One region of the Planococcus massiliensis genome, then DNA from elsewhere that is predicted to be linked to it. Evidence: a T-box and tRNA genes for the amino acid it is inferred to sense, from the RefSeq annotation. Region 1 holds a T-box; the other holds one or more tRNA genes.
The links. The T-box of region 1 lies ahead of serS (serine--tRNA ligase). A T-box ahead of a tRNA ligase gene usually reads a tRNA of that ligase, here a tRNA-Ser.
Positions count from the first base shown of each region.

Region 2: it has a tRNA-Ser gene. The T-box ahead of serS (serine--tRNA ligase) is inferred to sense a tRNA for this amino acid. The anticodon was not compared.

Region 1 is NZ_CCXS01000001.1:62,681-77,089, forward strand. It holds gene BN1080_RS00305 (alpha/beta fold hydrolase) at 1-269, opposite strand, end outside; gene serS (serine--tRNA ligase) at 369-1,643, opposite strand; T-box leader at 1,711-1,917, opposite strand; gene pdxT (pyridoxal 5'-phosphate synthase glutaminase subunit PdxT) at 1,929-2,543, opposite strand; gene pdxS (pyridoxal 5'-phosphate synthase lyase subunit PdxS) at 2,545-3,429, opposite strand; gene pdxR (MocR-like pyridoxine biosynthesis transcription factor PdxR) at 3,534-4,934, shown strand; gene BN1080_RS00330 (serine hydrolase) at 4,982-6,340, opposite strand; gene guaB (IMP dehydrogenase) at 6,456-7,922, opposite strand; gene BN1080_RS00340 (hypothetical protein) at 7,922-8,143, opposite strand; rRNA gene BN1080_RS00355 (23S ribosomal RNA) at 11,712-14,409, opposite strand, start outside.
Region 2 is NZ_CCXS01000001.1:2,228,049-2,242,457, forward strand. It holds gene menH (2-succinyl-6-hydroxy-2,4-cyclohexadiene-1-carboxylate synthase) at 1-166, opposite strand, end outside; gene menD (2-succinyl-5-enolpyruvyl-6-hydroxy-3-cyclohexene-1-carboxylic-acid synthase) at 163-1,863, opposite strand; gene BN1080_RS11015 (isochorismate synthase) at 1,850-3,241, opposite strand; gene BN1080_RS11020 (1,4-dihydroxy-2-naphthoate polyprenyltransferase) at 3,413-4,324, shown strand; tRNA gene BN1080_RS11025 (tRNA-Glu) at 4,447-4,518, opposite strand; tRNA gene BN1080_RS11030 (tRNA-Ser) at 4,525-4,615, opposite strand; tRNA gene BN1080_RS11035 (tRNA-Asn) at 4,620-4,694, opposite strand; tRNA gene BN1080_RS11040 (tRNA-Ile) at 4,696-4,772, opposite strand; tRNA gene BN1080_RS11045 (tRNA-Gly) at 4,783-4,856, opposite strand; tRNA gene BN1080_RS11050 (tRNA-Phe) at 4,862-4,937, opposite strand; tRNA gene BN1080_RS11055 (tRNA-Asp) at 4,956-5,031, opposite strand; tRNA gene BN1080_RS11060 (tRNA-Met) at 5,035-5,111, opposite strand; tRNA gene BN1080_RS11065 (tRNA-Ser) at 5,187-5,279, opposite strand; tRNA gene BN1080_RS11070 (tRNA-Ile) at 5,295-5,371, opposite strand; tRNA gene BN1080_RS11075 (tRNA-Met) at 5,380-5,453, opposite strand; tRNA gene BN1080_RS11080 (tRNA-Ala) at 5,475-5,550, opposite strand; tRNA gene BN1080_RS11085 (tRNA-Pro) at 5,557-5,633, opposite strand; tRNA gene BN1080_RS11090 (tRNA-Arg) at 5,659-5,735, opposite strand; tRNA gene BN1080_RS11095 (tRNA-Leu) at 5,780-5,868, opposite strand; tRNA gene BN1080_RS11100 (tRNA-Gly) at 5,899-5,973, opposite strand; tRNA gene BN1080_RS11105 (tRNA-Leu) at 5,979-6,063, opposite strand; tRNA gene BN1080_RS11110 (tRNA-Lys) at 6,085-6,160, opposite strand; tRNA gene BN1080_RS11115 (tRNA-Thr) at 6,171-6,246, opposite strand; tRNA gene BN1080_RS11120 (tRNA-Val) at 6,261-6,336, opposite strand; rRNA gene rrf (5S ribosomal RNA) at 6,346-6,461, opposite strand; gene BN1080_RS11130 (DMT family transporter) at 7,092-7,994, opposite strand; gene BN1080_RS11135 (MgtC/SapB family protein) at 8,097-8,825, shown strand; gene BN1080_RS11140 (cation diffusion facilitator family transporter) at 8,838-9,839, shown strand; gene BN1080_RS11145 (iron-containing alcohol dehydrogenase) at 9,876-11,039, opposite strand; gene BN1080_RS11150 (Glu/Leu/Phe/Val family dehydrogenase) at 11,148-12,392, opposite strand; gene BN1080_RS11155 (ornithine--oxo-acid transaminase) at 12,476-13,669, opposite strand; gene pruA (L-glutamate gamma-semialdehyde dehydrogenase) at 13,749-14,409, opposite strand, start outside.

The DNA.
Region 1 (14,409 bases):
TCGATCAACCCGACAATATCATCGCGCAATAAATCCAATGTATAGTTTTCGATGCCTGCCGGTTTGTCGCTCAAATTATAGCCGCGCTGGTCGGGCACGACGACGCGGTAGCCTTTCGCTGCCAGCGGTTCGATTTGATGGATCCAGCCATACCAGAATTCCGGGAAGCCGTGCAGCAGCACGACAAGCGGTCCGTTTTCCGGACCTGCCACTGCCGTATGCAAGGTAATGCCGTTCGTTTTGACGTATTCAAAAGAGACCTGTTCCACTTCCATCCTTCCTTTCGATTAGCGTTTCCCTTTCTTTACCCGCTTTCACCAAAATAAAGAGCCTGGAAACAATCTATTTCCAGGCTCTTCTCATTTAGTTTATTGGATGATTTCTTTGCCGCCCATGTAAGGACGCAGCACTTCAGGAATCAAGATGGTGCCGTCTTCCTGCTGGCAGTTTTCAAGCAAGGCGGCTACGGTGCGGCCGATCGCCAAGCCGCTGCCGTTTAACGTGTGGACAAATTCCGGCTTGCCATTTGCTTCGCGGCGGAATTTGACGTTCGCACGGCGAGCCTGGAAATCTTCAAAATTGCTGCAAGAAGAAATTTCGCGGTACATTTCCTGGCTCGGAATCCATACTTCGATGTCGTATTTCTTCGCAGCAGTGAAACCAAGGTCGGCCGTGCACATTTTCAAGACGCGGTAAGGAAGGCCAAGAAGCTGCAGCACTTTTTCCGCGTGCCCTGTCAGTTTCTCCAATTCATCATATGAATCTTCCGGCTTCACAAAGCGCACCAGCTCGACTTTATTGAATTGGTGCTGTCTGATTAACCCGCGTGTGTCACGCCCCGCAGAACCGGCTTCAGAGCGGAAATTCGCGCTATATGAAGCAAAGGCTTGCGGCAGCATGTCCGCTGATAGGATTTCGTCGCGGTAGAAGTTCGTTACCGGCACTTCAGATGTCGGAATCATGAAGTAATCCTCTTTTTCAATCAAGAACGCATCTTCTTCGAATTTCGGCAATTGGCCGGTACCGGTCAAGCTGTCGCGATTGACCATATACGGCGGCAGCATTTCCTCGTACCCATGCTCTTCCTGGTGAAGGTCCATCATGAAGTTGATCAGTGCGCGTTCAAGGCGTGCCCCTAGCCCGCGGTAAAAGACAAAACGGCTGCCCGTTACTTTTGCTGCACGTTCAAAATCGATGATGTTCAAATCTGTCCCCAGGTCCCAGTGCGGCTTCGCTTCAAAGGCGAATTCCGGCTTTGTTCCCCATGTACGGATTTCCACGTTGTCGTCTTCAGAATCGCCGACCGGCACGCTGTCATGCGGAATGTTCGGCACACGCATCATGATGTAATTCAGACGCTCTTCCACTTCACGCAATTCATCGTCAATCACTTTGATCTGGTCGCCGACTTCGCGCATTTTGGCAATTGCTTCGTCTGCGTTTTCTTTATTGCGCTTCATGAGGGCAATGTTTTGAGAAGCTTCGTTGCGCTCTGCTTTCAACTTCTCTGTTTGCGCAATCAATTCACGGCGTTTGGCATCCACTGTTTCAAAATCGTCCAGCACGGAAATGTCTTCCCCGCGCTTCGCCAGTTTCGTTTTCACTTCTTCAAAATTCGCACGTACATACTTAATGTCTAACATGTAAATTCCTCCTCTAAATTTTCGGTCCATGGAAAAAAGGCAACAAAAATAGCCCCCATCCCTTGGTAAAAGGGACGAGAGCTACCCGCGTTGCCACCCTGATTGACCGGCAAAAGCCAGTCCTCTTCATTACATAACGGCCTTTAAACCGGCAATGGCTTCTGTCGCCATGCAACTCAGGGGTGGATTCACACGCGCTTTTCACCGGTTCGCACCAACCACCGGCTCTCTTTGGAAAAACAGACGTCCTACTAGTTCCCATCAACGTTTCTACTTTTAAATTAATCATACTTTACTATAAATTGAATCGTTTGGCAAGAGAGCTTCCGCGGCGGGAGGAACCATGTTCAGAAAGTATTCCATGATCCGGTGGTCATCGGTCAATTCGGGATGGAACGAGCAGCCAAGAAACTGCCCGCTCCGCGCCATGACGATTTTCCCCTCATGTTCACACAGCACTTCAACCGATGGGCCGGCACGGACGATATGGGGTGCACGGATGAACACCGCTTCAAAAGCGCCGGCCATTCCTTTGATCGAGAGCGCTGCTTCAAAACTGTCCACTTGACGGCCAAACGAATTGCGCGCTACCACCACGTCCATCACCCCGAGATGCGGCTCTTCGTATCCAACCACCGCACCTGCCAATAAAATCAACCCGGCGCATGTGCCAAACAGTGGTTTGCCGGTTTCTGCAAACTCCCGCAACGGCTCCAACAAGCCGCAGCGATCAATGGACCGGCGAATCGCAGTGCTTTCGCCGCCAGGCAAAATCAGCGCGTCTAATCCTTCTAAATCTTTTGGGCGCTTTACCGCAACAGCTTCCGCCTTGCAGGCTTCAATTGACCGCATATGCTCACGGACCGCTCCTTGCAGCGCCAAGACTCCGATGCGTTTCATCTTACCAGCCCCGCTCTTGCATGCGTTCTCCCGCAGCGATGGTGGAAATTTCAATTCCTTTCATTGCGATGCCCAGGTCTTTTGAAAGCTCCGCGATCAATCGGTAGTCCTGGTAATGAGTCGTGGCTTCAACGATGGCACGGGCAAATTTTTCAGGATTTTCCGATTTGAAGATGCCGGATCCGACAAACACCCCATCGGCTCCCAGTTCCATCATCAATGCGGCATCCGCTGGCGTTGCCACACCGCCTGCCGCAAAATTCACGACCGGCAAACGCCCTAATTCTTTTACTTCTTTCAAAAATTCATACGAAGCCCCTAAGTTCCGCGCTTCCGTCATCAATTCGTCTTCGCTCATGGCCACCACTTTGCGCACCTCTGCATTCACTTGCCGCAAATGGCGCACTGCTTCGACGATATTGCCCGTTCCCGGTTCGCCTTTTGTCCGGAGCATGGAGGCTCCTTCGCCAATGCGGCGTGCGGCTTCGCCTAAATTGCGGCAGCCGCAGACAAATGGCACCGTATATGTATTTTTTAACAAATGGAATTCTTCATCTGCCGGCGTCAATACTTCGCTTTCATCAATGTAGTCAACGCCCATCGCTTCCAGCACACGAGCTTCCACAATATGGCCAATACGCGCTTTGGCCATCACCGGGATCGAGACCGCCTTCATCACTTCTTCGGTAATGCGCGGATCCGCCATCCGGGCAACGCCGCCGTCTCTCCGGATATCTGAAGGCACGCGTTCTAATGCCATGACAGCGGTAGCACCTGCAGCTTCCGCAATCCGTGCTTGGTCCGCGTTGACCACATCCATGATAACGCCGCCTTTTTGCATTTCGGCCATGCCGCGTTTAACGCGATTAGTTCCTTGTTCACTCATTCCAAATTCCCTCCTCTTTTCTTTACACCTTCAGTATAATAAAGAGTGACCATATAAAAAGAACCAGTTTCATATAAATTCGTAAGGTCAGATAGGAGAATCTTATGGACATGCTGATGTTTCAACTTAAACGCGACGGTGCCATTCCTTTATACAAACAGCTTTACGAAGAAATCAAACAAGCCATCATCAGCGGCAAAATTTCGGTCGGCGTCAAATTGCCCAGCAAGCGCAAGCTTTCCGATTTTCTGGACATTAGCCAAACGACCGTTGAACTGGCGTATGGACAGCTTGTCGCTGAGGGGTTTATTGAAGCGCGGGACCGGAAAGGCTATTATGCCCAAGCCATTGAAGAACTGGCTTATCTCGACCTCCCGCAGGAAGAGCCGGTTCAGAGAGAGCATTTCGTGTATCAATATGATTTCAACTCCGGAAAAATTGATACACAGTCCTTTCCATTTGCGGCGTGGCGAAAAATCGCCAAAGAAGTGATGGACGAGAGCAACCACGAACTGCTTCTTTCCGGCCATCCGCAAGGAGATGAGGAGCTCCGCCAGGAAATTGCCCGTTATTTATTTCAATCGAGAGGGGTCGTCTGCGATAAAGACCAACTTATTATCGGCTCCGGTACCGAGCAATTGATGCCGCTGTTGATCCGGCTGCTGGATAAACATGTCGTCTATGGCTTTGAAAATCCAGGATACCCGCTCACGCACACCATTTTTGCCCACTATGACCGGAAAGCCGTGCCGATTGCGGTTGAAGAAGACGGCATTGATATTAGCGAATTAGAAAATTCCGCTGTGGATGTCGCTTACGTGACGCCTTCCCACCAATTTCCGAGCGGTTCGGTCTTGAGTGCAGCGAAACGGGCCCAATTATTGAACTGGGCGGCAGCGAAAACGGAACGGTTCATTATCGAAGACGATTACGACAGTGAATTCCGTTACACAAGCCGCCCCATCCCTGCCTTGCAAAGCATGGATTTGAGCGGCCGGGTCATCTACCTCAGCACCTTTTCCAAATCGTTGATGCCTTCCTTGCGCATCGCTTACATGGTGCTGCCGAAACGGCTGCTTGCCGCGTATCAGCAGACGTTTCTTCATTATTCCTCTTCCGTTCCGCGCACCGATCAGCAAATCGTCGCTGAATTTATGAAAGAGGGCCATTTTTCGCGCCACTTGAATCGCATGCGGAAACTTTATAAAAAAAAATTAGAACAGCTGACTTCCGCGTTGGCTCCGTATGCACCGGCAGTTACAGTTTCGGGCGAACAGGCAGGCATGCACATCGTATTGACCATCGAGACCCCCTTCTCCGAAAAAGAGTTGCTTGAGCTGGCCAAACAGCACAAAATCCGGGTCTTCGGCTTGGAATCCTACGATATTTTTGGACGAACACTTACCCCGCCAAAGATTGTCCTCGGTTTTGGCGGCTTATCAGAAGCGGAAATTGAACAAGGCATTGCCAAATTAATGCACTGCTGGGGAATCGATCCCCTTTAAAAGCACAAAAAAGCAGTTCCCTTATTTAGAAGGGGAACTGCTTTTGATTAGAATAAACCTGTAACGAAATCAACGGCTCCAACCCACATAGTAGAGAAGAAGCTTCCGACTGCTTGCATCGATAGAGAGAACCAGTTGGCGCGCTCTACTTTTTCAGTTGTAACGACTTCAGCTCCAGCATTTTTTCCATCCAGGTAGCCATAATCGGTGCCTTCCGTTTTTGCCACTTTAACCGAGCCGACCACTTTGTCTTTATCAACGCCAGCTTCCATTTCTCCGTCAGCCAGCACAGATTCATCGATCACCAATTCCGGCTTGTAAGAATCTTTGTCTACTGTGCGGATCAACATCTTAATCGGTTCTTTGACCGCAATATTTACTTTGTCTTCCTTGCCTTTTGTGACAGGCAAAGTTTCTTTTCCTTCAAACTGATAGCCGGCTGGCACGATTTCTTCAGTCGTGAATTGGCCGAAACCGAAATCAAATAAGGCACGTGTTGCATCAAAACGGGCTTTGTAAGAACCGACGCCTTCGCTATCCACAGCTTTCATCACAACGGCAATAAGGCGCGTGTCTCCACGTTTCGCTGTACCGGTAAAACTGTGTCCTGCAAAATCCGTCGTTCCTGTTTTCAGGCCGTCTACACCTTCGTATTCATAGATTAAACCAGGAAGCATCGAATTCCAGTTTTCCATGTTCGTTGCATCATCCGTGCCTTCACGGAAAACTTTTTGGGGAATCTTCGTTGTTTCTAAAACTTCAGGATACGTGTCCAACAAAGTTTTCGCTAAAAGAGCGACCGACCGAGCCGGCATGACGTTTTCATCTGTAGGGCCTGTACCTTCCGGCTGCATCCCCATCAAGTCTTTATTGCTCAAGCCTGTCGAATTGACGAATTTTGTATCTTTCAAACCGAACTCAGCGGCTTTTTCATTCATCAATCGAACGAATTCGCCTTCTGTACCTGCAATTGTTTCCGCAATTCCGATCGTTGCTGCATTCGCAGAATAGATCGCCATTGCTTCATAAAGTTCTTGGATCGTGTAGCTTTCATCTTTGCGCAAAGGAACATTGCTCAAACGCAAGTCCTGGGATATTTTGTAAGTATAGTCCGTCACTTTGTATTCCTGATCCCAAGTAATGCGGCCTTCTTCAATCGCTTCAAACAATAAATACTCTGTCATCATCTTTGTCATACTGGCAATTCCAAGCGGTGCTTCAGAATTTTGTTCGTATAATATTTTCCCTGTCTCAGCATCAACCAAAATTGCAGCATCCGCCATTATATTCAATGAATTCTCCGCTTTAGCTTGCTGCGGAATGATAATTGTCGTTAAGAAAACAGCCATTACAGTAAGCAACATCGTCATTTTTAAAACATTCTTCACCTGTATAAATACCTCCATCTATAAGTTTACCCATGCTATTCTATCATATTATATTGGTCCTGAAACAAAAACATGTAAAAAGCACCCTTTGCGCCTAAAATTAGACGAAAAAGGGTGCTGAAAGGTTTACTTATTACGAAATGGAATAGTTAGGTGACTCTTTTGTGATTTGAACATCATGCGGATGGCTTTCACGCAATCCAGCGCCAGTCATACGGATAAATTGAGCTTCTTCGCGCAAGGTCTGCAAATCTTTTGTTCCGCAATACCCCATGCCCGCACGAATGCCTCCTAGCAACTGATGGATTGTATCTGATAAAGGCCCTTTATATGGCAGACGACCTTCGATGCCTTCTGGAACCAATTTTTTGGCATCATCTTGGAAGTAGCGGTCTTTCGAACCTTTTTCCATCGATGCGATGGAACCCATTCCGCGGTAAGTCTTGAAACGGCGTCCTTGGAAAATTTCAGTTTCCCCAGGGCTTTCAGTCGTACCCGCGAGCAAGCTTCCTAACATCACGACATGGCCGCCAGCAGCCAATGCTTTGATAATATCGCCAGAATACTTGATGCCGCCATCGGCGATAATCGCTTTGCCGTGTTTGCGTGCTTCTGTTGCACAATCGTAAACAGCAGTGATTTGAGGGACCCCTACACCAGCAACCACGCGTGTTGTACAAATCGAACCTGGTCCGATCCCCACTTTAACGACGTCAGCTCCTGCTTCAATCAATGCTTTTGTGCCTTCTGCAGTTGCTACATTTCCTGCAATGATGGCCAGATCCGGATACATTTGACGGATTTGCTGCACCATATCTAGAACACCTTTGGAATGCCCATGCGCTGTATCTAAGACGATTACGTCAACAGATGCTTTCACTAATTGCTCTACGCGTTTCATCGTATCGGAAGTAACGCCAACAGCAGCGCCAACAAGCAAGCGTCCGTGTGCATCTTTAGCAGCGATTGGGAATTCAATGACTTTCTCGATATCCTTGATTGTGATTAGGCCTTTTAATACGCCATCGTTGTCCACAATCGGCAATTTTTCAATTTTATACTGCTGAAGGATTTTTTCCGCATCTTCCAGCGTAGTGCCCACTGGAGCCGTCACTAATTTTTCCCTCGTCATCACTTCATTGATCTGCAAAGAATAATCTTGGATGAAACGCAGATCCCGGTTTGTGATAATTCCTACCAATTTCTGCTCTTCTTCATTGTTTACAATCGGCACCCCTGAAATACGGTATTTCCCCATCAAATGTTCCGCATCAAACACTTGATGCGTTGGAGTTAAGAAGAAAGGATCGGTAATAACACCATTTTCAGAACGTTTTACAGTAGTTACTTGTTCCGCTTGTTCTTCGATGCTCATGTTTTTATGGATAATCCCTAATCCGCCTTGACGTGCCATTGAAATAGCCATCTTCGCCTCTGTTACAGTATCCATGCCGGCACTGATGATCGGTATATTCAGCTTGATCGTAGAAGTTAATTCCACCGATAAACTTACGTCTTTCGGCAATACTTCTGATCGAGCTGGCACAAGCAATACATCATCGAACGTTAAACCTTCTTTTACAAATTTAGACTCCCACATTATGGACCCGCCTCCTGCTTCCTTTTAAATATTATTGTAAGGTTATCAGCGCCGCTATGCAGTGTCAAGGAAACCCGAAGAAGAAAAAGTATTCGGACTTCTTGATGAAAGCATTTTTTGATTTCTTCTTCCATTTTTAGTGGAGAAGTTGGCGAAGCATATTGTTTAACCTCCTTGCCTTCTTTATAGATCAGAAATTTAGTAGAATTCCATTCTTCCATTAGGCTAGGCTTCAAGGTTTCAAATTGATAAACTACACTCATTTTTATTTGTCTTTTCAGTTTCTTTTAGAGTTTATCCAAAAATAGTGAGTGACAAAAAATTTGATTAATAACAAAAAAGCCGTTACCGGCTACGGTAACGACTGATTCAGGGCCCAGCGACGTCCTACTCTCACAGGGGGAAACCCCCAACTACCATCGGCGCAAAAGAGCTTAACTTCCGTGTTCGGGATGGGAACGGTTTCCGTAAACAAAGTTGGTTAAGTCCTCGATCGATTAGTATTCGTCAGCTGCACGTGTCGCCACGCTTCCACCTCGAACCTATCTACCTCATCGTCTTTGAGGGATCTTACTTGCTTGCGCAATGGGAAATCTCATCTTGAGGGGGGCTTCGTGCTTAGATGCTTTCAGCACTTATCCCGGCCACACATAGCTACCCAGCGATGCCCTTGGCAGAACAACTGGTACACCAGCGGTGTGTCCATCCCGGTCCTCTCGTACTAAGGACAGCTCCTCTCAAATTTCCTGCGCCCGCGACGGATAGGGACCGAACTGTCTCACGACGTTCTGAACCCAGCTCGCGTACCGCTTTAATGGGCGAACAGCCCAACCCTTGGGACCGACTACAGCCCCAGGATGCGATGAGCCGACATCGAGGTGCCAAACCTCCCCGTCGATGTGGACTCTTGGGGGAGATAAGCCTGTTATCCCCGGGGTAGCTTTTATCCGTTGAGCGATGGCCCTTCCATGCGGAACCACCGGATCACTAAGCCCGTCTTTCGACCCTGCTCGACCTGTACGTCTCGCAGTCAAGCTCCCTTGTGCCTTTACACTCTGCGAATGATTTCCAACCATTCTGAGGGAACCTTTGGGCGCCTCCGTTACTCTTTAGGAGGCGACCGCCCCAGTCAAACTGCCCGCCTGACACTGTCTCCCACCCCGATCAGGGGTGTGGGTTAGAATTTCAATACAACCAGGGTAGTATCCCACCGACGCCTCCTCCGAAGCTGGCGCTCCGGGCTCAAAGGCTCCTACCTATCCTGTACAAGTTGCACCAAAATTCAATATCAGGCTACAGTAAAGCTCCACGGGGTCTTTCCGTCCTGTCGCGGGTAACCTGCATCTTCACAGGTACTATAATTTCACCGAGTCTCTCGTTGAGACAGTGCCCAGATCGTTACGCCTTTCGTGCGGGTCGGAACTTACCCGACAAGGAATTTCGCTACCTTAGGACCGTTATAGTTACGGCCGCCGTTTACTGGGGCTTCAGTTCGCACCTTCGCTTGCGCTAAGCACTCCCCTTAACCTTCCAGCACCGGGCAGGCGTCAGCCCCTATACGTCACCTTACGGTTTTGCAGAGACCTGTGTTTTTGCTAAACAGTCGCCTGGGCCTATTCACTGCGGCTCTCTCGGGCTATTCACCCTACCAGAGCACCCCTTCTCCCGAAGTTACGGGGTCATTTTGCCGAGTTCCTTAACGAGAGTTCACTCGCTCACCTTAGAATTCTCTTCTCGCCTACCTGTGTCGGTTTGCGGTACGGGCACCTCCCGCCTCGCTAGAGGCTTTTCTTGGCAGTGTGAAATCAGGGACTCGAGGATGAATCCTCTCGCCATCACAGCTTAACGTATCAGGAATGGGATTTGCCTCATTCCACGCCTCACTGCTTGGACGCGCACAACCAACGGCGCGCTCGCCTTATCCTTCTGCGTCCCCCCATTGCTCAAACGGCGGGGAGGTGGTACAGGAATATCAACCTGTTGTCCATCGTCTACGCCTATCGGCCTCGACTTAGGTCCCGACTGACCCTGAGCGGACGAGCCTTCCTCAGGAAACCTTAGGCATTCGGTGGACGGGATTCTCACCCGTCTTTCGTTACTCATACCGGCATTCTCACTTCTAAGCGCTCCACCAGTCCTTCCGGTCTGACTTCAACGCCCTTAGAACGCTCTCCTACCACGGACCTCAGACGAGGTCCATCCACAGCTTCGGTAATCCGTTTAGCCCCGGTACATTTTCGGCGCAGTGTCACTCGACCAGTGAGCTATTACGCACTCTTTAAATGATGGCTGCTTCTAAGCCAACATCCTGGTTGTCTAAGCAACGCCACATCCTTTTCCACTTAACGGATATTTGGGGACCTTAGCTGGTGGTCTGGGCTGTTTCCCTCTTGACTACGGATCTTATCACTCGCAGTCTGACTCCCAATCATAAATCACTGGCATTCGGAGTTTGTCTGAATTCGGTAACCCGGGATGGGCCCCTAGTCCAAACAGTGCTCTACCTCCAGGATTCTCAAAGATTGAGGCTAGCCCTAAAGCTATTTCGGAGAGAACCAGCTATCTCCAGGTTCGATTGGAATTTCTCCGCTACCCACACCTCATCCCCGCACTTTTCAACGTGCGTGGGTTCGGGCCTCCAGTAAGTGTTACCTTACCTTCACCCTGGACATGGGTAGATCACCTGGTTTCGGGTCTACAACTGCATACTCATGCGCCCTATTCAGACTCGCTTTCGCTGCGGCTCCGCCTTCTCAGCTTAACCTTGCATGCAATCGTAACTCGCCGGTTCATTCTACAAAAGGCACGCCATCACCCATAAACGGGCTTTGACTACTTGTAGGCACACGGTTTCAGGATCTGTTTCACTCCCCTTCCGGGGTGCTTTTCACCTTTCCCTCACGGTACTGGTTCACTATCGGTCACTAGGGAGTATTTAGCCTTGGGAGATGGTCCTCCCGGATTCCGACGGAATTTCACGTGTTCCGCCGTACTCAGGATCCACTCGGGAGATCCGAACTTTTCAGCTACAGGGCTGTTACCTTGTGCCGCGGACCGTTCCAGGTCGCTTCGCTTAAATTCGGATTTTGTAACTCCACATTGAGTGTCCTACAACCCCAAGAGGCAAGCCTCTTGGTTTGGGCTGTTCCCGTTTCGCTCGCCGCTACTCAGGGAATCGCATTTGCTTTCTCTTCCTCCAGGTACTTAGATGTTTCAGTTCCCTGGGTCTGCCTTCTCATGTGCTATGAATTCACACATGGATACCGCCCCATTAAAGGCGGTGGGTTCCCCCATTCGGAAATCTCCGGATCACAGCTCACTTACAGCTCCCCGAAGCATATCGGTGTTAGTGCCGTCCTTCTTCGGCTCCTAGTGCCAAGGCATTCACCGTGCGCCCTTTCTAACTTAACCAAGTGGTTGGTTAAAAAGTTGATCCCAATTGGGATCGTGCTTACAGAAAATCGCTTGTTTCACTTTGTTTCAATGTCGTTCTATCCAGTTTTCAAAGAACAAGTTTGAACGTTCCCCCGGCTTTCGCCTGAAGGTGAACCTTCAAAACTGAACGCAAAACGTCAACCCAAGAGCTGCGCTCTTGGTTCCGAATAAATCCTTAGAAAGGAGGTGATCCAGCCGCACCTTCCGATACGGCTACCTTGTTACGACTTCACCCCAATCATCTGTCCCACCTTCGGCGGCTGGCTCCCATAAGGGTTACCCCACCGACTTGTTCACTCAAAACTGGATAGGCGACATTGAAACGGGTGAAACCGCTGGTTTCCGTAAACAAAGTTGGTTAAGTCCTCGATCGATTAGTATTCGTCAGCTGCACGTGTCGCCACGCTTCCACCTCGAACCTATCTACCTCATCGTCTTTGAGGGATCTTACTTGCTTGCGCAATGGGAAATCTCATCTTGAGGGGGGCTTCGTGCTTAGATGCTTTCAGCACTTATCCCGGCCACACATAGCTACCCAGCGATGCCCTTGGCAGAACAACTGGTACACCAGCGGTGTGTCCATCCCGGTCCTCTCGTACTAAGGACAGCTCCTCTCAAATTTCCTGCGCCCGCGACGGATAGGGACCGAACTGTCTCACGACGTTCTGAACCCAGCTCGCGTACCGCTTTAATGGGCGAACAGCCCAACCCTTGGGACCGACTACAGCCCCAGGATGCGATGAGCCGACATCGAGGTGCCAAACCTCCCCGTCGATGTGGACTCTTGGGGGAGATAAGCCTGTTATCCCCGGGGTAGCTTTTATCCGTTGAGCGATGGCCCTTCCATGCGGAACCACCGGATCACTAAGCCCGTCTTTCGACCCTGCTCGACCTGTACGTCTCGCAGTCAAGCTCCCTTGTGCCTTTACACTCTGCGAATGATTTCCAACCATTCTGAGGGAACCTTTGGGCGCCTCCGTTACTCTTTAGGAGGCGACCGCCCCAGTCAAACTGCCCGCCTGACACTGTCTCCCACCCCGATCAGGGGTGTGGGTTAGAATTTCAATACAACCAGGGTAGTATCCCACCGACGCCTCCTCCGAAGCTGGCGCTCCGGGCTCAAAGGCTCCTACCTATCCTGTACAAGTTGCACCAAAATTCAATATCAGGCTACAGTAAAGCTCCACGGGGTCTTTCCGTCCTGTCGCGGGTAACCTGCATCTTCACAGGTACTATAATTTCACCGAGTCTCTCGTTGAGACAGTGCCCAGATCGTTACGCCTTTCGTGCGGGTCGGAACTTACCCGACAAGGAATTTCGCTACCTTAGGACCGTTATAGTTACGGCCGCCGTTTACTGGGGCTTCAGTTCGCACCTTCGCTTGCGCTAAGCACTCCCCTTAACCTTCCAGCACCGGGCAGGCGTCAGCCCCTATACGTCACCTTACGGTTTTGCAGAGACCTGTGTTTTTGCTAAACAGTCGCCTGGGCCTATTCACTGCGGCTCTCTCGGGCTATTCACCCTACCAGAGCACCCCTTCTCCCGAAGTTACGGGGTCATTTTGCCGAGTTCCTTAACGAGAGTTCACTCGCTCACCTTAGAATTCTCTTCTCGCCTACCTGTGTCGGTTTGCGGTACGGGCACCTCCCGCCTCGCTAGAGGCTTTTCTTGGCAGTGTGAAATCAGGGACTCGAGGATGAATCCTCTCGCCATCACAGCTTAACGTATCAGGAATGGGATTTGCCTCATTCCACGCCTCACTGCTTGGACGCGCACAACCAACGGCGCGCTCGCCTTATCCTTCTGCGTCCCCCCATTGCTCAAACGGCGGGGAGGTGGTACAGGAATATCAACCTGTTGTCCATCGTCTACGCCTATCGGCCTCGACTTAGGTCCCGACTGACCCTGAGCGGACGAGCCTTCCTCAGGAAACCTTAGGCATTCGGTGGACGGGATTCTCACCCGTCTTTCGTTACTCATACCGGCATTCTCACTTCTAAGCGCTCCACCAGTCCTTCCGGTCTGACTTCAACGCCCTTAGAACGCTCTCCTACCACGGACCTCAGACGAGGTCCATCCACAGCTTCGGTAATCCGTTTAGCCCCGGTACATTTTCGGCGCAGTGTCACTCGACCAGTGAGCTATTACGCACTCTTTAAATGATGGCTGCTTCTAAGCCAACATCCTGGTTGTCTAAGCAACGCCACATCCTTTTCCACTTAACGGATATTTGGGGACCTTAGCTGGTGGTCTGGGCTGTTTCCCTCTTGACTACGGATCTTATCACTCGCAGTCTGACTCCCAATCATAAATCACTGGCATTCGGAGTTTGTCTGAATTCGGTAACCCGGGATGGGCCCCTAGTCCAAACAGTGCTCTACCTCCAGGATTCTCAAAGATTGAGGCTAGCCCTAAAGCTATTTCGGAGAGAACCAGCTATCTCCAGGTTCGATTGGAATTTCTCCGCTACCCACACCTCATCCCCGCACTTTTCAACGTGCGTGGGTTCGGGCCTCCAGTAAGTGTTACCTTACCTTCACCCTGGACATGGGTAGATCACCTGGTTTCGGGTCTACAACTGCATACTCATGCGCCCTATTCAGACTCGCTTTCGCTGCGGCTCCGCCTTCTCAGCTTAACCTTGCATGCAATCGTAACTCGCCGGTTCATTCTACAAAAGGCACGCCATCACCCATAAACGGGCTTTGACTACTTGTAGGCACACGGTTTCAGGATCTGTTTCACTCCCCTTCCGGGGTGCTTTTCACCTTTCCCTCACGGTACTGGTTCACTATCGGTCACTAGGGAGTATTTAGCCTTGGGAGATGGTCCTCCCGGATTCCGACGGAATTTCACGTGTTCCGCCGTACTCAGGATCCACTCGGGAGATCCGAACTTTTCAGCTACAGGGCTGTTACCTTGTGCCGCGGACCGTTCCAGGTCGCTTCGCTTAAATTCGGATTTTGTAACTCCACATTGAGTGTCCTACAACCCCAAGAGGCAAGCCTCTTGGTTTGGGCTGTTCCCGTTTCGCTCGCCGCTACTCAGGGAA
Region 2 (14,409 bases), 2.2 Mb from region 1:
GGCCCAGCAAATCCACAAGAACGATTTTATAGTCCGGCAGCTTATCAGCTATCTTCCGCCACGTTTGGGTGCTTCCTGTAAAGCCGTGCAGAAAAACGATAGACGGAGACTGGCCTTCATTCCGTAATTCCACATGGTAATCCAAGCCGTTAACTTTCATTTTCATTGCTTCGCCAGCTCCTCGTTAAATCGATCCCATAGTTTCCGGTGGCTCAACACATTTTGCTGTCGATCAGTAAAGACTTCGATGATTTTGACTTGTTTTTCTTTCGGCAGTCGCAACGCCTCGACCAGTTGCTCTTTTGTTTGAACAGCAGCATATTCTGTATCGTACATGCGCGCTGCATCTTCAAATTTCAAGCCGGTCGGTGTACCAAACAACGCTTCAAAATGCCGCTCTTCTTCCGATTGAGGCAAATAAGAGAAAATTCCGCCGCCGTCATTGTTCATGACGACCACTGTCAAATCCGTTTCTTGCATTTTAGATGCAATCAATCCATTCATATCATGCAAAAACGACAAATCGCCTATCAATAAATAAGCAGGGCGTTTGGAAGCCGCCTGTACACCGAATGCCGTAGAAACGACTCCGTCGATTCCGTTAGCTCCCCTGTTTGCATAAATCATGGCATCTCGCCCGTTCGTACGGAAGAATGTATCTACATCCCGAATCGGCATACTGCTGCCAACGATCAAATCGCAAGCATCTAATTCTTCGAACAGCACTTTAGCAAGAACCCCTTCATCCATTTCATCCTGGCAATGCTGCTCAACAATTTCCCAATACAGCGCCGATGCTTTCTGCCATTTCTCGGTAAATCCCTGCTGCTGCCGTGCCTCCAGTCCAAGCTTCCATAATTCTGTTGGAGGCGCTTGGATGTGATGGGTTACAACAGACTGCGCATCGCGCATCATCGGACTTTCATCAAAAACAACATACGTTTCCGGTTTAACGCTTGCCAAAAATAATGTCAACGGCTTCGAAACTGGCTGCGGGCCAATCCGAATCACTGTATCAGGGACCACGGCTTCTTTAAATTCCCCATTCTTCAATAAAGCGTCATAGGCATCAATGATTAAATGCCGGTCCTCGGCCTTAACCCCTGAACGAAGATTGGATAAAGGATCAGCTAAAATCGGCCAATTTAATTCTCGAGCAAACTTCCAAAATTCCGAAGGCATCCGCTCTGTCATTTCACCGACTACTAATAAGCCCCGTTCTTTAGCCATTAGGTTTTGAAGGAACGTTTTGGTTTCTTCATTCAAGACAAACTCCCCGGTAAAATGCATCATCTCTCCCGGGCTTTCATAGGTTTGCTCAAAATCGATCCGCAATGGTTCACGGAATGGCACATTTAAATGTACAGGGCCTTTTGGCGCCGTTTTCGCTGTGGCAATCGAACGGTGCAAATGCCGGGAAAGAAAACTCAATTGATTTTCCGGTTCCGGCATCGGCAAATCTGCTGACCACTTCACATGGGAGCCAAACAGATTGATTTGATTGATCGCTTGAGGCGCACCCACTTCGCGCAATTCGTGCGGACGGTCAGCCGTCACTACCAATAAAGGAACTCGTGCATAATACGCTTCTACAATGGCAGGAAAATAATTAGCTGCAGCAGTTCCAGATGTGCAAAGAAGCATCACTGGACTGCCGGAAGCTTTCGCCATCCCCAAAGCAAAATAAGCTGCTGAACGTTCATCGATTTGACGGTAAACCGTCAAGCCCTCCTGTTTCATACACGCATAAGCAAGCGGCGTCGAACGGGAACCTGGACTGATAACTACATTTTTCACTCCAAGATGGACGAGTGAATGGGTAAAAGCTGATACATACTCTGTTAATGATTTACGATTCGTCACTCATTTGACCTCCAAGTACACGGAGCATCGGTCTGAATTTAACCCATGTTTCGTCATATTCTGCTTCCGGATGGGAATCTTCAACTATTCCCCCACCCGCATATAAATAAGCATCTTTTCCATCAAGCAAAGCTGAACGGATTGCGACAGCGAATTCGCCGTCGCCTTTTGCATCGATCCAGCCAACAGGAGCAGCATAATAGCCCCGGTTCATCGTTTCGTACTGGCGGATCAAACTCATCGCCTCCTGTTTCGGTTCTCCTCCAAGAGCAGGCGTCGGATGCAGATCCCGTACAAGATCCAATAGATTGGATCCATCTTTCAACTCCCCTTCGACTGGCGTATAAAGGTGTTGGATATCCCGTATTTTCATCAGCTTCGGCGTTTTCGGCACAAACATCTTCGAACTATGTGCATCGAATACCTGGCTGATCATCTTCACGACAAATTGATGCTCCGAACGGTTTTTCTTATCATTTAGTAATTCATTGCCAAGTGCGGCATCAATTTCTACCGTTTTGCCGCGTGGAGTCGATCCTGCTAAACAAGTTGACAGTGCTTGGCGGTCCTCCACTTTAACCAATCGTTCAGGTGTCGCCCCAAAGAAAAACTGATTTTCAGCTTCCATTCCGAAAAGAAAACTTTCCGGCTGTTCTTCTGAAACTTGGGAAAGAGCAGATGCCGGTGCCAAAGGCTGATCAAAATTCAGCTTTAGTGCTCGGGCAATTACGACTTTTTCCGCCTGTTTCGCTTTAATAACAGCCGTCACTTTTTTAATGGAATCAAGATATTCATCTTTTTTCAGTTCTGTCCGTTTAACGACTAGCGGTTTACGGTATTTTTTGAGTTCTGATACTTGAGCGGAATGGATTAATCGATCCCGTTCTTTACGCAATGCATCAAAAGCAGTAAACGTATCTTTATCCTTTGTGATGAGATGGATACTGACATATGCCCGTTCACCTTTAATAATCATTTGAAAAGTCGGCACAGCAAAATAGGCTTCTGGAAATTTTGTCCATACGCTATCTTTCTCATTTAACGGATCGAAAGAGAAGCCGCCGAAAAGAATGGGCTGAACTTCCCGCTCTTCATTGACAATTTGTTTGCATAAACTTTGCCACTCTTCTTTAATTTGCTCGAAGCGGCCGTGCGGGCTATGGGCTGATATTACATGCGCATGTCCAAGACCGACCCACGTAAACGTCTTTTCCCGGTTCTGCCAAAACATCCGTTTCCCTTTAAACTGCTGTTCACCCGCTTCAAAAAAAGCCAAAGCCGACATTCTGGATACCTCAATCGTTTCCGTATAAAATCGATACGCCAAGTAACGCGTATCCGTAAAATTTTCCGGCGATGAATACTGCTGTGAATTCATCAAATTACCTCCGTTTTTCATTTAAATGCAAAATACACGTGATAGTTCACTTTTTAAATCTCTACCCTCTATCATACTCTTTTCTTCCAATTTCAGCACACCATATGCTGTATTTACCGTGAATTTGAAGTACAATAAAGGGTGGAAAGAATTAAAGGAGAGGTACACAACATGACACATTCCATTCAGGCAGACAGCGGCTGGCGCGTATGGTGGCAATTAACTCGTCCACATACATTAACCGCATCGTTTGCTCCCGTATTTTTAGGCACCATGATCGCCATCAATTATACCGATATCCATTGGGGATTATTTCTCGCCATGCTGATTGCGAGTTTATTGATTCAAGCGGCAACCAATATGTTCAATGAATATTATGATTTTGCCCGTGGATTGGATAATGAAAAATCTGTCGGTATCGGCGGTGCTATTGTCCGGAACGGGGTCAAACCCAAAACTGTTTTATCACTTGCTTTGCTTCTCTATCTAATCGCTGCTGTTATCGGCATTTGGATTTGCTCTCAAACCAGTTGGTGGCTGCTCGTCGTAGGCGGTGCAGCGATGGCTATTGGCTATTTGTATACAGGTGGCCCATTTCCTATTGCTTATACCCCATTTGGTGAATTGTTCTCAGGAGTCGTTATGGGCTATTTAATTGTAATTATTGCGTTCTATATCCAAACGATGTCTGTCACAGTAGAAGCATCATTGCTAGCCGTACCAAGCACCTTATTAGTTGCAGCGATCATGATGACTAATAATATCCGTGATATGGTCGGAGATGCTGCAAGCGGCCGAAAGACATTGGTTATCCTGACAGGCAGACCGGTCGGAGTAATGATTCTGGCTTCATTCTTTGCTATTTCATATTTATGGATCTTGGCTTTAGTGATTTTCAATGATTTAACCCCGTGGACCCTTTTAGTATTTCTAAGTGCCCCTAAAGCATTCAATGTTGTGAAAACTTTCAAACGCTATACTGCGCCGCTTGAAGTTATGCCAGCAATGAAGGCAACAGGAATTACCAATACTTTATTTGCCTTCCTGCTTGGGATTGGGCTCTTGATTCATCATCTACTATAGAAAAAAGAGGTTCTTCTTAATTGAAGAACCTCTTTTTTCATCTAAAGAAACAGCCATTCGTTAAGGTAAAGTTTTGAACAAAAGAAAAAGTGCCATGCAATTGAATGCATGGCACTTTTATATGACCCCTACGGGATTCGAACCCGTGTTACCGCCGTGAAAGGGCGGTGTCTTAACCGCTTGACCAAGGGGCCAATTACTGGCGGAGAAGGAGGGATTTGAACCCTCGCGCCGGTTTCCCGACCTACACCCTTAGCAGGGGCGCCTCTTCAGCCACTTGAGTACTTCCCCAGTATGGCTCCGAAGGTAGGATTCGAACCTACGACCATCGCATTAACAGTGCGGTGCTCTACCACTGAGCTACTTCGGAATGGTGGGCCTAAATGGACTCGAACCATCGACCTCACGCTTATCAGGCGTGCGCTCTAACCAGCTGAGCTATAGGCCCATATGTATAATGGAGCGGGTGAAGGGAATCGAACCCTCATCATCAGCTTGGAAGGCTGAGGTTTTACCACTAAACTACACCCGCATAAATGGTGGGTCAGGACGGAATCGAACCGCCGACACTTAGAGCTTCAATCTAATGCTCTACCAACTGAGCTACTGACCCACATTTGAAAGATAAAAATGGCGGTCCCGACCGGGATCGAACCGGCGATCTCCTGCGTGACAGGCAGGCATGTTAACCGCTACACCACGGGACCATTTGGTTGCGGGGGCAGGATTTGAACCTGCGACCTCCGGGTTATGAGCCCGACGAGCTACCGAACTGCTCTACCCCGCGATAATGATAGTCTTACTAGTTTCTTCTATTATATAGAAGTTTTTAAAAGGATAGTCCACACATTTTTTATAAAGATGGAGGAGGAAGAGGGATTCGAACCCCCGCGGGATTTGACTCCCCTGTCGGTTTTCAAGACCGATCCCTTCAGCCAAACTTGGGTATTCCTCCGTGATAATAGATAAATGGTGGACCTTGCAGGACTCGAACCTGCGACCGGACGGTTATGAGCCGTCTGCTCTAACCAACTGAGCTAAAGGTCCTAAAAAAGTGGCGGCAGAGGGGATCGAACCCCCGACCTTACGGGTATGAACCGTACGCTCTAGCCAGCTGAGCTACGCCGCCAGGATCTTTAAAATATATAGTTGGTGGAGCCTAGCGGGATCGAACCGCTGACCTCCTGCGTGCAAGGCAGGCGCTCTCCCAGCTGAGCTAAGGCCCCATTGAATGGTCGGGAAGACAGGATTCGAACCTGCGACCCCTTGGTCCCAAACCAAGTGCTCTACCAAGCTGAGCTACTTCCCGAACTGAGATGCTTCTTATAAAAATATGGCGCGCCCGAGAGGACTCGAACCTCTAACCGCTTGATTCGTAGTCAAGTACTCTATCCAATTGAGCTACGGGCGCTTATTCATGATGAAAACCTGACGGTTTTTTTCTGCAAACAAAGATGGTGCCGAGGACCGGAATCGAACCGGTACGGTAGTCACCTACCGCAGGATTTTAAGTCCTGTGCGTCTGCCAGTTCCGCCACCCCGGCATGGGTCGGCTTTGAATTGCTGCAAAAAAATGGAGCGGAAGACGGGGGTCGAACCCGCGACCTCCACCTTGGCAAGGTGGCGTTCTACCACTGAACTACTTCCGCAAAAATGGTGCGGGTGAAGGGAGTCGAACCCCCACGCCCGAAGGCGCTAGATCCTAAGTCTAGTGCGTCTGCCAGTTCCGCCACACCCGCGTGGCAATAATGAAATTAAAATGGTGAGCCATGAAGGATTCGAACCTTCGACCCTCTGATTAAAAGTCAGATGCTCTACCAACTGAGCTAATGGCTCTCACAAAAAGTGGTGCCGGAGAAAGGACTTGAACCCTCAACCTACTGATTACAAGTCAGTTGCTCTACCAGTTGAGCTACTCCGGCGAAAGAGAAAATAATGGTGGAGGATGACGGGATCGAACCGCCGACCCTCTGCTTGTAAGGCAGATGCTCTCCCAGCTGAGCTAATCCTCCAGTATGTATGCCCAGCGACGTCCTACTCTCACAGGGGGAGACCCCCAACTACCATCGGCGCAAAAGAGCTTAACTTCCGTGTTCGGGATGGGAACGGGTGTGGCCTCTTTGCCATCATCACTGGACTCTTTAGTTTTTGAAAGACAAGTTTTATTATACCAATTCTGACCGGTATTTCAAGCTTTTTTTAAAAAAACTTTTGCCTTATTCTTTCAAAACTGGATAGGCGACATTGAAACGGGTGAAACCGCTGGTTTCCGTAAACAAAGTTGGTTAAGTCCTCGATCGATTAGTATTCGTCAGCTGCACGTGTCGCCACGCTTCCACCTCGAACCTATCTACCTCATCGTCTTTGAGGGATCTGCAGGGCAGGTTGCCCACGTGTTACTCACCCGTCCGCCGCTAAACTGGAAGGAGCAAGCTCCCCCAGTTCCGCTCGACTTGCATGTATTAGGCACGCCGCCAGCGTTCGTCCTGAGCCAGGATCAAACTCTCCATTATAGAGTAGTGTTGATTGCTCAATACTGCTGGCGCATCGCCGCCTCCGAAAAGGCGCGCGATTCGCTTCGATCTGGCTGAGCCTGATCAGTAATTTATTGACGTTTTGCTGTTCAGTTTTCAAGGTTCATGTTCGCCGCACTCATTGGCGACTTTATTAATATACCTTAGGTCCGACTTGTTGTCAATACTATTTTAAAATATTTTTTCGGTCGTCTTAAGGACATATATAAATATAAACCGCCGAGCGCAGAAAATCAACCCCTTTTTCTAAAAAAGAATGATTTTATTTTTCCGTAGTCTGCTACGAATAAGATTATGCCGCATAATACCACTGTTCCGCCTATAATTTGAGAAGAACTTAATAGCTCTCCAAGTATGAAATAAGCCAGTATAGCAGCTCCCACGGGCTCAAAAAGAATCGCGATCGAAATGACGTTCGTACTCACCCACTTCAAAGACCAATTGAATAATGTGTGGCCAAGTAAGTTAGGAATAATCGCTAAAAGTAAAAACCACATCCATTCGGAAGCAGGATACGGGCCAAAAGATTCGCCTTTTGCAATTATATAGAAGAACAATGTTATTGTACTAAAGCTATAAACAACAAAAGTATAGGTGATGAGCGATAATCTTTGGCGTACATCCTGGCCAAATAGCAAGTAACCTGTGATAAGGGCACATGCAATCAACGCTAATATATCTCCATATAAAGCGGAACCGCTAATTTTAAAATCTCCATAGCCAATTAATACACTGCCGAGTACAGCGATTGCTCCAGAAACGAGCGTTTTAACTGATAGCTTCTCTTTAAAAAAGAAATAGGTTCCTGCGAATGCGAATAAAGGCTGTAAGGTAACAAGAACCGTTGAACTGGCAACAGAGGTGTAATTCAACGATTCAAACCATAGAATGAAATGGAATGCTAAGAAAATCCCAGCTATTGAAGTGAATGCCCAATCTTTTTTGCTTAGCTTCTTGATTTCCTGGGTATATTTCATAAAGAACACCGGACTCATAAGTAGAACGGAGAAAAGCATCCGATAAAAAGCAGTGACTCCTGAATCAGCAGAAGTCATTTTTACAAAAATCGCTGACAGCGCGACAGAGAATACACCAATGATGATTGGGATCAAAGGATGAACAACTGGTTTTTCCATAAAGACGCCTCTTCTCTCTATTGCTTATGCAAAGTTTCACACTTTAAATAGTGTGACATGTCCCCCTTTCTTTATCAACCATCATTTGAAAGGAGTGCTGATATGGATTTTTTCACCTTTCTTCCTCTCGCTTCCTTTGAAACTTTTATCAAACTTTTGGTTGCCGCACTTTTAAGTTTAGTTATTGGGCTTGAACGAGAATTGAAAAGAAAACCTGTCGGCTTAAAGACGAGCATCGTCATCGCGACATTCAGCTGCTTATTGACCATCATATCAATTGAATCTGCTTATCTTGCAGAAGGGAGTGAATTTGCGAATGTTAATATCACGATGGATCCGTTGCGTTTAGCTGCACAGATTGTTTCCGGAATCGGTTTTCTTGGTGCCGGCGTTATTTTAAAACGCGGCAATGATTCCATCTCTGGTTTAACTACTGCTGCTATGATTTGGGGTGCTGGCGGCATCGGTATCGCCGTAGCAGCAGGTTTTTATGTAGAAGCTGCATTTTCAGTGCTGATTATCCTGATCGGAATCGAGGTTGTCCCTCCCCTTCTTTTCAAATTCGGGCCAAAGCGATTGCGGTTAATAGAAGCGAATATCAAGATTTTCATTTCAGACCCCTCCCATATTGAGGAGGCCATTAAAGAAATAACGTCAGAAGGCGTTATTATAGAAGCTATGTCTTTGTTTCAACACAGAGAAGAAGATTTTCCTTGCCATGAAATTGCGATACGCGCTTCTTTTTTGCAAGAGACAGAAACTGTAGCTTTATATGAAAGGATTTTAAAAATAAAGCATGTTGAGAAAGCGGAAATTGAATTGATCAGCTGAGGAGGAATTGGGATGAGTGAATTTTTTACATTATTAAAAGGCGGGAACAAACCATCATTGCTGGCTGCGGTGATGAACACAGTAATCGCAATTATGAAAGGAATTGCATTTTTCTTTACAGGAAATGTTGCCATGTTTGCTGAAACGATGCACTCCATTGGAGACGCCGCGAACCAATATTTTGTTTTCATCGGCTCTGCATTATCTAAAAAGGCGCCGACTCAAAGATTTCCGAATGGGTTTGGCAGGCTTTTAAACCTTGTGCTGTTAGGAGCTGTCTTGGTCGTTGGCATCATGGCTTACGAAACAATTGTAGAAGGCTGGCATCAGCTGACTCATCCAGTTGAAGCTGAAGGATTTATCATTAGTGTTGTGGTCTTATCGATAGCCATTATTCTTGAATTTGCTGTTCTTTATAAAGCCGGCAAAGAAGTGTTGCATGAAGCCGGAGTTAAAGGCGGCATCATGGCACCTGTCACGACAAGCTTTGGCCATTTAAACCGTGCAAAGCCTGCTACTAAACTTGTATTTATGGAAGATTTGGTCGCAACAAGTGGTGGCGTACTTGCATTGATCGCTGTCCTAATTGCTCATTTTACCGGCTTCCTTGCAATTGAAGGGGCTGCTTCCATCGCAATCGGCCTCATGATGTTTTATGTAGTCATGAAGGTGTTTCTCGAAAATGCCCGCGGTGCGATTGGCGAAACGGATGAGCAAATGGTCAACCACATTGCCCATGTCCTGTTAGACCACCCAGGGGTGCGGGATATTAAAGAACTTGAAGTGGTAAAAGAAGGTGAGTTTCTGCATGTTGAAACAAAAATTGAAATTGATCCTGAATTGTCCATTAAAGAAGCAGATGAATTGCAGGATTTGTTAGCACAGCTTATTTTAAGCCAGCCAAGCGTCGATGATGTCCTTGTAACATTTGATGCAGACGATGGCGAAACACATTGGAAACATTTAAGCACACGCCCTGAATCCCTGCCACCTCTTAGAGAACCGAAAGCATAGAAAAAGACCAGGCTCAATGCCTGGTCTTTTTTATGCTTAAAGTGAAGCTTGAAGAATTTGTTTTACATCTTCTCCATTTAATTTAGCAAAATTGCCAAATTCACCATAGACCATCGCTTTTTCAGCCATTAAATCGATTTTCGAATCGTCTATGCCATAATAATCCAGTTTCGTCGGCGCTCCTAATGAAGTCCAGAATTCCTGTAAACGGTCGATTCCTTCAAAAGCAATCGCTTCTTCCGTTTTCCCTTCCGGATCTACATCAAATACACGAACGGCCAATTGGGCAAATTTGCTTGGATTTTCTTTTGCATTGTGGCGCATCCATTGCGGGAACAGGATGGCCAATCCGCCTGCATGCGGAATGTCATAAACTGCTGATACCGCATGTTCGATATTATGTGTGCCCCAGTCTCCGCGATAGCCCATTTCCAGGAATTTGTTCAAAGCAATCGTACCTGCAAACATAATGGTTTCACGATGTTCATAGCTTTGAAGATCTTCCATCAACTTAGGCGCCGTTTCAATAACCGCTTTTAATACCCCTTCACACATCCGGTCTTGAACTGGCGTATGGCTTGCATTATTGAAATACTGCTCGAAAATATGGGACATCATGTCGACAATTCCATATACCGTATGGTTTTCCGGTACCGACATCGTATAAGTAGGATCCAGAATTGAAAATTTAGGGAATGAAAAAGGGCTTCCCCAACCGTATTTCTCTTGCGTTTCTTCATTCGTAATAACAGATCCAGCGTTCATTTCAGAACCGGTTGCTGCAATGGTTAATACTGTACCGAAAGGCAAAGCGCCTTGAGGCTGGGCTTTACGGGAGACGAAGTCCCATGCATCTCCATCATATGTAGCACCACATGCGATCAATTTCGTACAATCAATGACTGAACCGCCACCGACTGCCAATAAAACATCGATGTTCTCTTTTTTGCAGATTTCAACGCCTTTTCGCGCGGTTGTAATCCGCGGGTTCGGCTCTACTCCACCTAATTCGAAGATTTCAAGGCCTGCTTGGTTTAAGGTATCCATTACTTCATCATAGAGGCCATTCTTCTTGATGCTGCCGCCACCATAGACTACTAAAACTTTTTTGCCGTAATTTGGCAATTCTGTTTGGAGTGATTCGAGTTGGCCTTTGCCGAAGATCAATTTTACTGGGTTATAAAAAGAAAATGAATTCATTGTTTTAACCTCCTTTTCCTTTACTATTATGTCGATAGCCTAAGGAAAACGCAAAAATTATGCACTAAAAAAAGCCGTTCCTTTGTTTCTAGGAACGGCCATTTTTTCTTATACCCAACCACGGAAGCGTGCAGCTTCTGCAGTTCTGCGGGCACCTACCATATAAGCGGCAAGTCGCATGTCGATATTGCGCGTAGTTGCAACGTTATAAACGTTTTCAAATGCATCGACTAGCTTTTTGTTCAGTTTTTCATCTACCTCTTCCTGTGTCCAGTAATAACCTTGGTTATTCTGTACCCATTCGAAGTAAGAAACTGTAACGCCGCCGGCACTTGCCAATACATCCGGAACAAGGAGAATCCCTCTATCTGTGAGGATCTTTGTCGCTTCTGCCGTCGTTGGACCGTTAGCCGCTTCTACGACAATCGAAGCTTTGATGTTCGGCGCGTTTTCAGCGGTAATCTGATTCGAAATGGCAGCAGGGACGATGATATCGCAATCCAGTTCAAACAATTCCTTATTTGAAATCGTATTATCGAATAAAGTAGTCACAGTGCCAAAGCTATCACGGCGATCTAGCAGGTAATCGATATCCAATCCGTCCGGGTCATGCAATGCACCGTACGCATCCGAAATGCCGACTACTTTCGCTCCTGCATCGTGCAAGAATTTTGCAAGGAAGCTTCCTGCGTTGCCAAAACCTTGGATAACGACACGTGCGCCTTTCATATCCAAACCGCGTTTTTTAGCAGCTTCATTAATAACAATGGTTACCCCTTGAGCAGTCGCTTTATCCCGGCCTTGAGAACCGCCTAGGACAATCGGTTTACCGGTAATGAAACCAGGTGAATTGAATTCATCGATTTTGCTGTACTCGTCAAACATCCAAGCCATGATTTGAGAGTTTGTAAATACATCCGGTGCTGGAATGTCTTTGTTCGGTCCAACAATTTGACTGATCGCTCTTACGTAGCCACGGCTCAATTTCTCGATTTCATGCATGGACATTTCACGTGGATCACAGATGATGCCGCCTTTACCGCCACCATAAGGCAGATCGACAATGCCGCATTTAAGCGTCATCCACATCGACAATGCCATAACTTCTTCACGGTTTACTTCCGGGTGGAAACGCACTCCGCCTTTTGTCGGCCCTACTGCGTCATTATGCTGCGCACGGAATCCAGTGAACACTTTTACATTTCCGTCATCCATTCGAACCGGAATGCGTACTTCCATAATCCGCATCGGTTCCTTAAGAAGTTCATACATCGATTCTTCGTATCCAAGTTTATCCAATGCAGTTTTGATCACGTTCTGCGTTGACGTCAACAAGTTCAGGTTTTCAGCCATTGTTTTAATTCGCCTCTTTATATTTATAGTAATTACTCCGCCACTAGTGTAACATAATTGACTTTGGATTTGCTAGGTTGATATTATTTTGCGAATACTTTTTGGATGCGCTCAATCGCCCAGTCCAAGTCCTCTTTCGCAATAACCAGAGGCGGCGCAAAACGGATCACCGTATCATGCGTTTCTTTGCATAATAAACCAAGCTCTTTTAGCTGCTCGCAATAAGGGCGAGCTTCTTCCGTCAACTCCATGCCGATGAACAAACCGCGTCCGCGCACTTCTTTAATAGAAGGATGTTCGATTTCGCGAAGTCTTCCCATGAAATATTCTCCAAGTTCAAGAGAACGCTGTGCCAAATTTTCTTCTTGCAGTACTTCCATTGACGCAATCGATACGGCACAAGCAAGCGGGTTGCCGCCGAATGTAGAGCCATGCGAGCCCGGGTTGAATACACCTAGAATATCGCTGTCAGCGACTACACACGAGATCGGGAAGACACCGCCGCCAAGTGCTTTTCCAAGTATGTACATGTCCGGGTTTACGTCTTCCCATTCACACGCGAACATTTTGCCTGTACGTGCAAGGCCGCATTGAATTTCATCGGCAATGAATAGGACGTTATTCTCACGGCAAAGTTCTCTTGCTGCCTTCAAAAAGCCTTCTTCCGGCATAATGATTCCTGCTTCGCCTTGAATCGGTTCAATCAAGAATGCAGCTGTATTTGGCGTAATAGCAGCTTTTAAGGCTTCAAGATCTCCGAAAGGAATCAAATTGATGCCCGGCAACATTGGCCCGAACCCTCTGCGGTATTCAGGATCAGAAGATAATGATACCGCTGTCATTGTACGGCCATGGAAATTTCCGTTGCACGCAATGATCTCTGCTTGTCCCTCTTCTACCCCTTTAACATCATAAGCCCAGCGACGAGCAGCTTTAAATGCTGTTTCGACCGCTTCTGCTCCTGTGTTCATCGGCAATGCCATTTCTTTTCCAGAAATCTTGCAGATCATTTCATACCAAGGAGCCAGCATGTCATTGTGGAAAGCACGTGAAGTCAAGGTTACACGATCCGCTTGGTCTTTCAATGCTTGAATGATTTTCGGATGGCGATGGCCTTGGTTTACTGCCGAGTATGCAGAAAGCATATCCATGAATTTATTGCCTTCCGGGTCTTTTACCCATACACCTTCTGCTTCTGTGATGACGATTGGCAGTGGATGATAGTTGTTGGCACCGTATTTTTCAGTAGTTTCAATGATTGTTTGCGTCTTAGTCATGTCAATTCCTCCTTATTTTTAAAAAAGGCAGACGATCAGTCTGCCTTTTCAATGAATAATTATAACATTAACGGAATGATTATAACATTTCAGAAGTAGTTTTTGCTTGCAAATGAAGTGTTAAATAATCCGGTCCGCCTGCTTTAGAGTCAGTCCCTGACATATTGAATCCACCGAATGGCTGGTATCCAACGATTGCGCCTGTACAGCCGCGGTTGAAGTAAAGGTTTCCGACATGGAATTCTTCACGCGCTTGCTCCAAGTGTTCGCGGTTGTTCGTGATGACCGCTCCAGTCAAGCCGTATTCTGTGTTGTTGGCAATTTCAAGCGCCTGATCAAAATCTTTCGCTTTTGAAATTCCGATGACTGGCCCGAAGATTTCTTCTTGCATAATGCGTGAATTCGGGTCTAAATCTGCAAAGACCGTCGGGTTCACGAAGTAACCTGTTGAATCATCGCCAGTTCCGCCGACCACTAAACGTCCTTCTTCTTTTCCGATTTCGATGTAATCCGTAATTTTTTTGAATGCCGCTGCGTCGATAACCGGTCCCATGAAGTTCGATTGTTCAACTGGATTACCGATCGTCAATTCTTTCGTCAATTCGATAACGCGCTCAAGCACTGTATCGTAAACGTCCTCGACGATCACTGCACGTGAAGCTGCTGAACATTTTTGTCCACTGAAACCGAATGCTGATTTCACAATCGTTTGAGCAGCCAGTTCAAGATCGGCTTCTTTA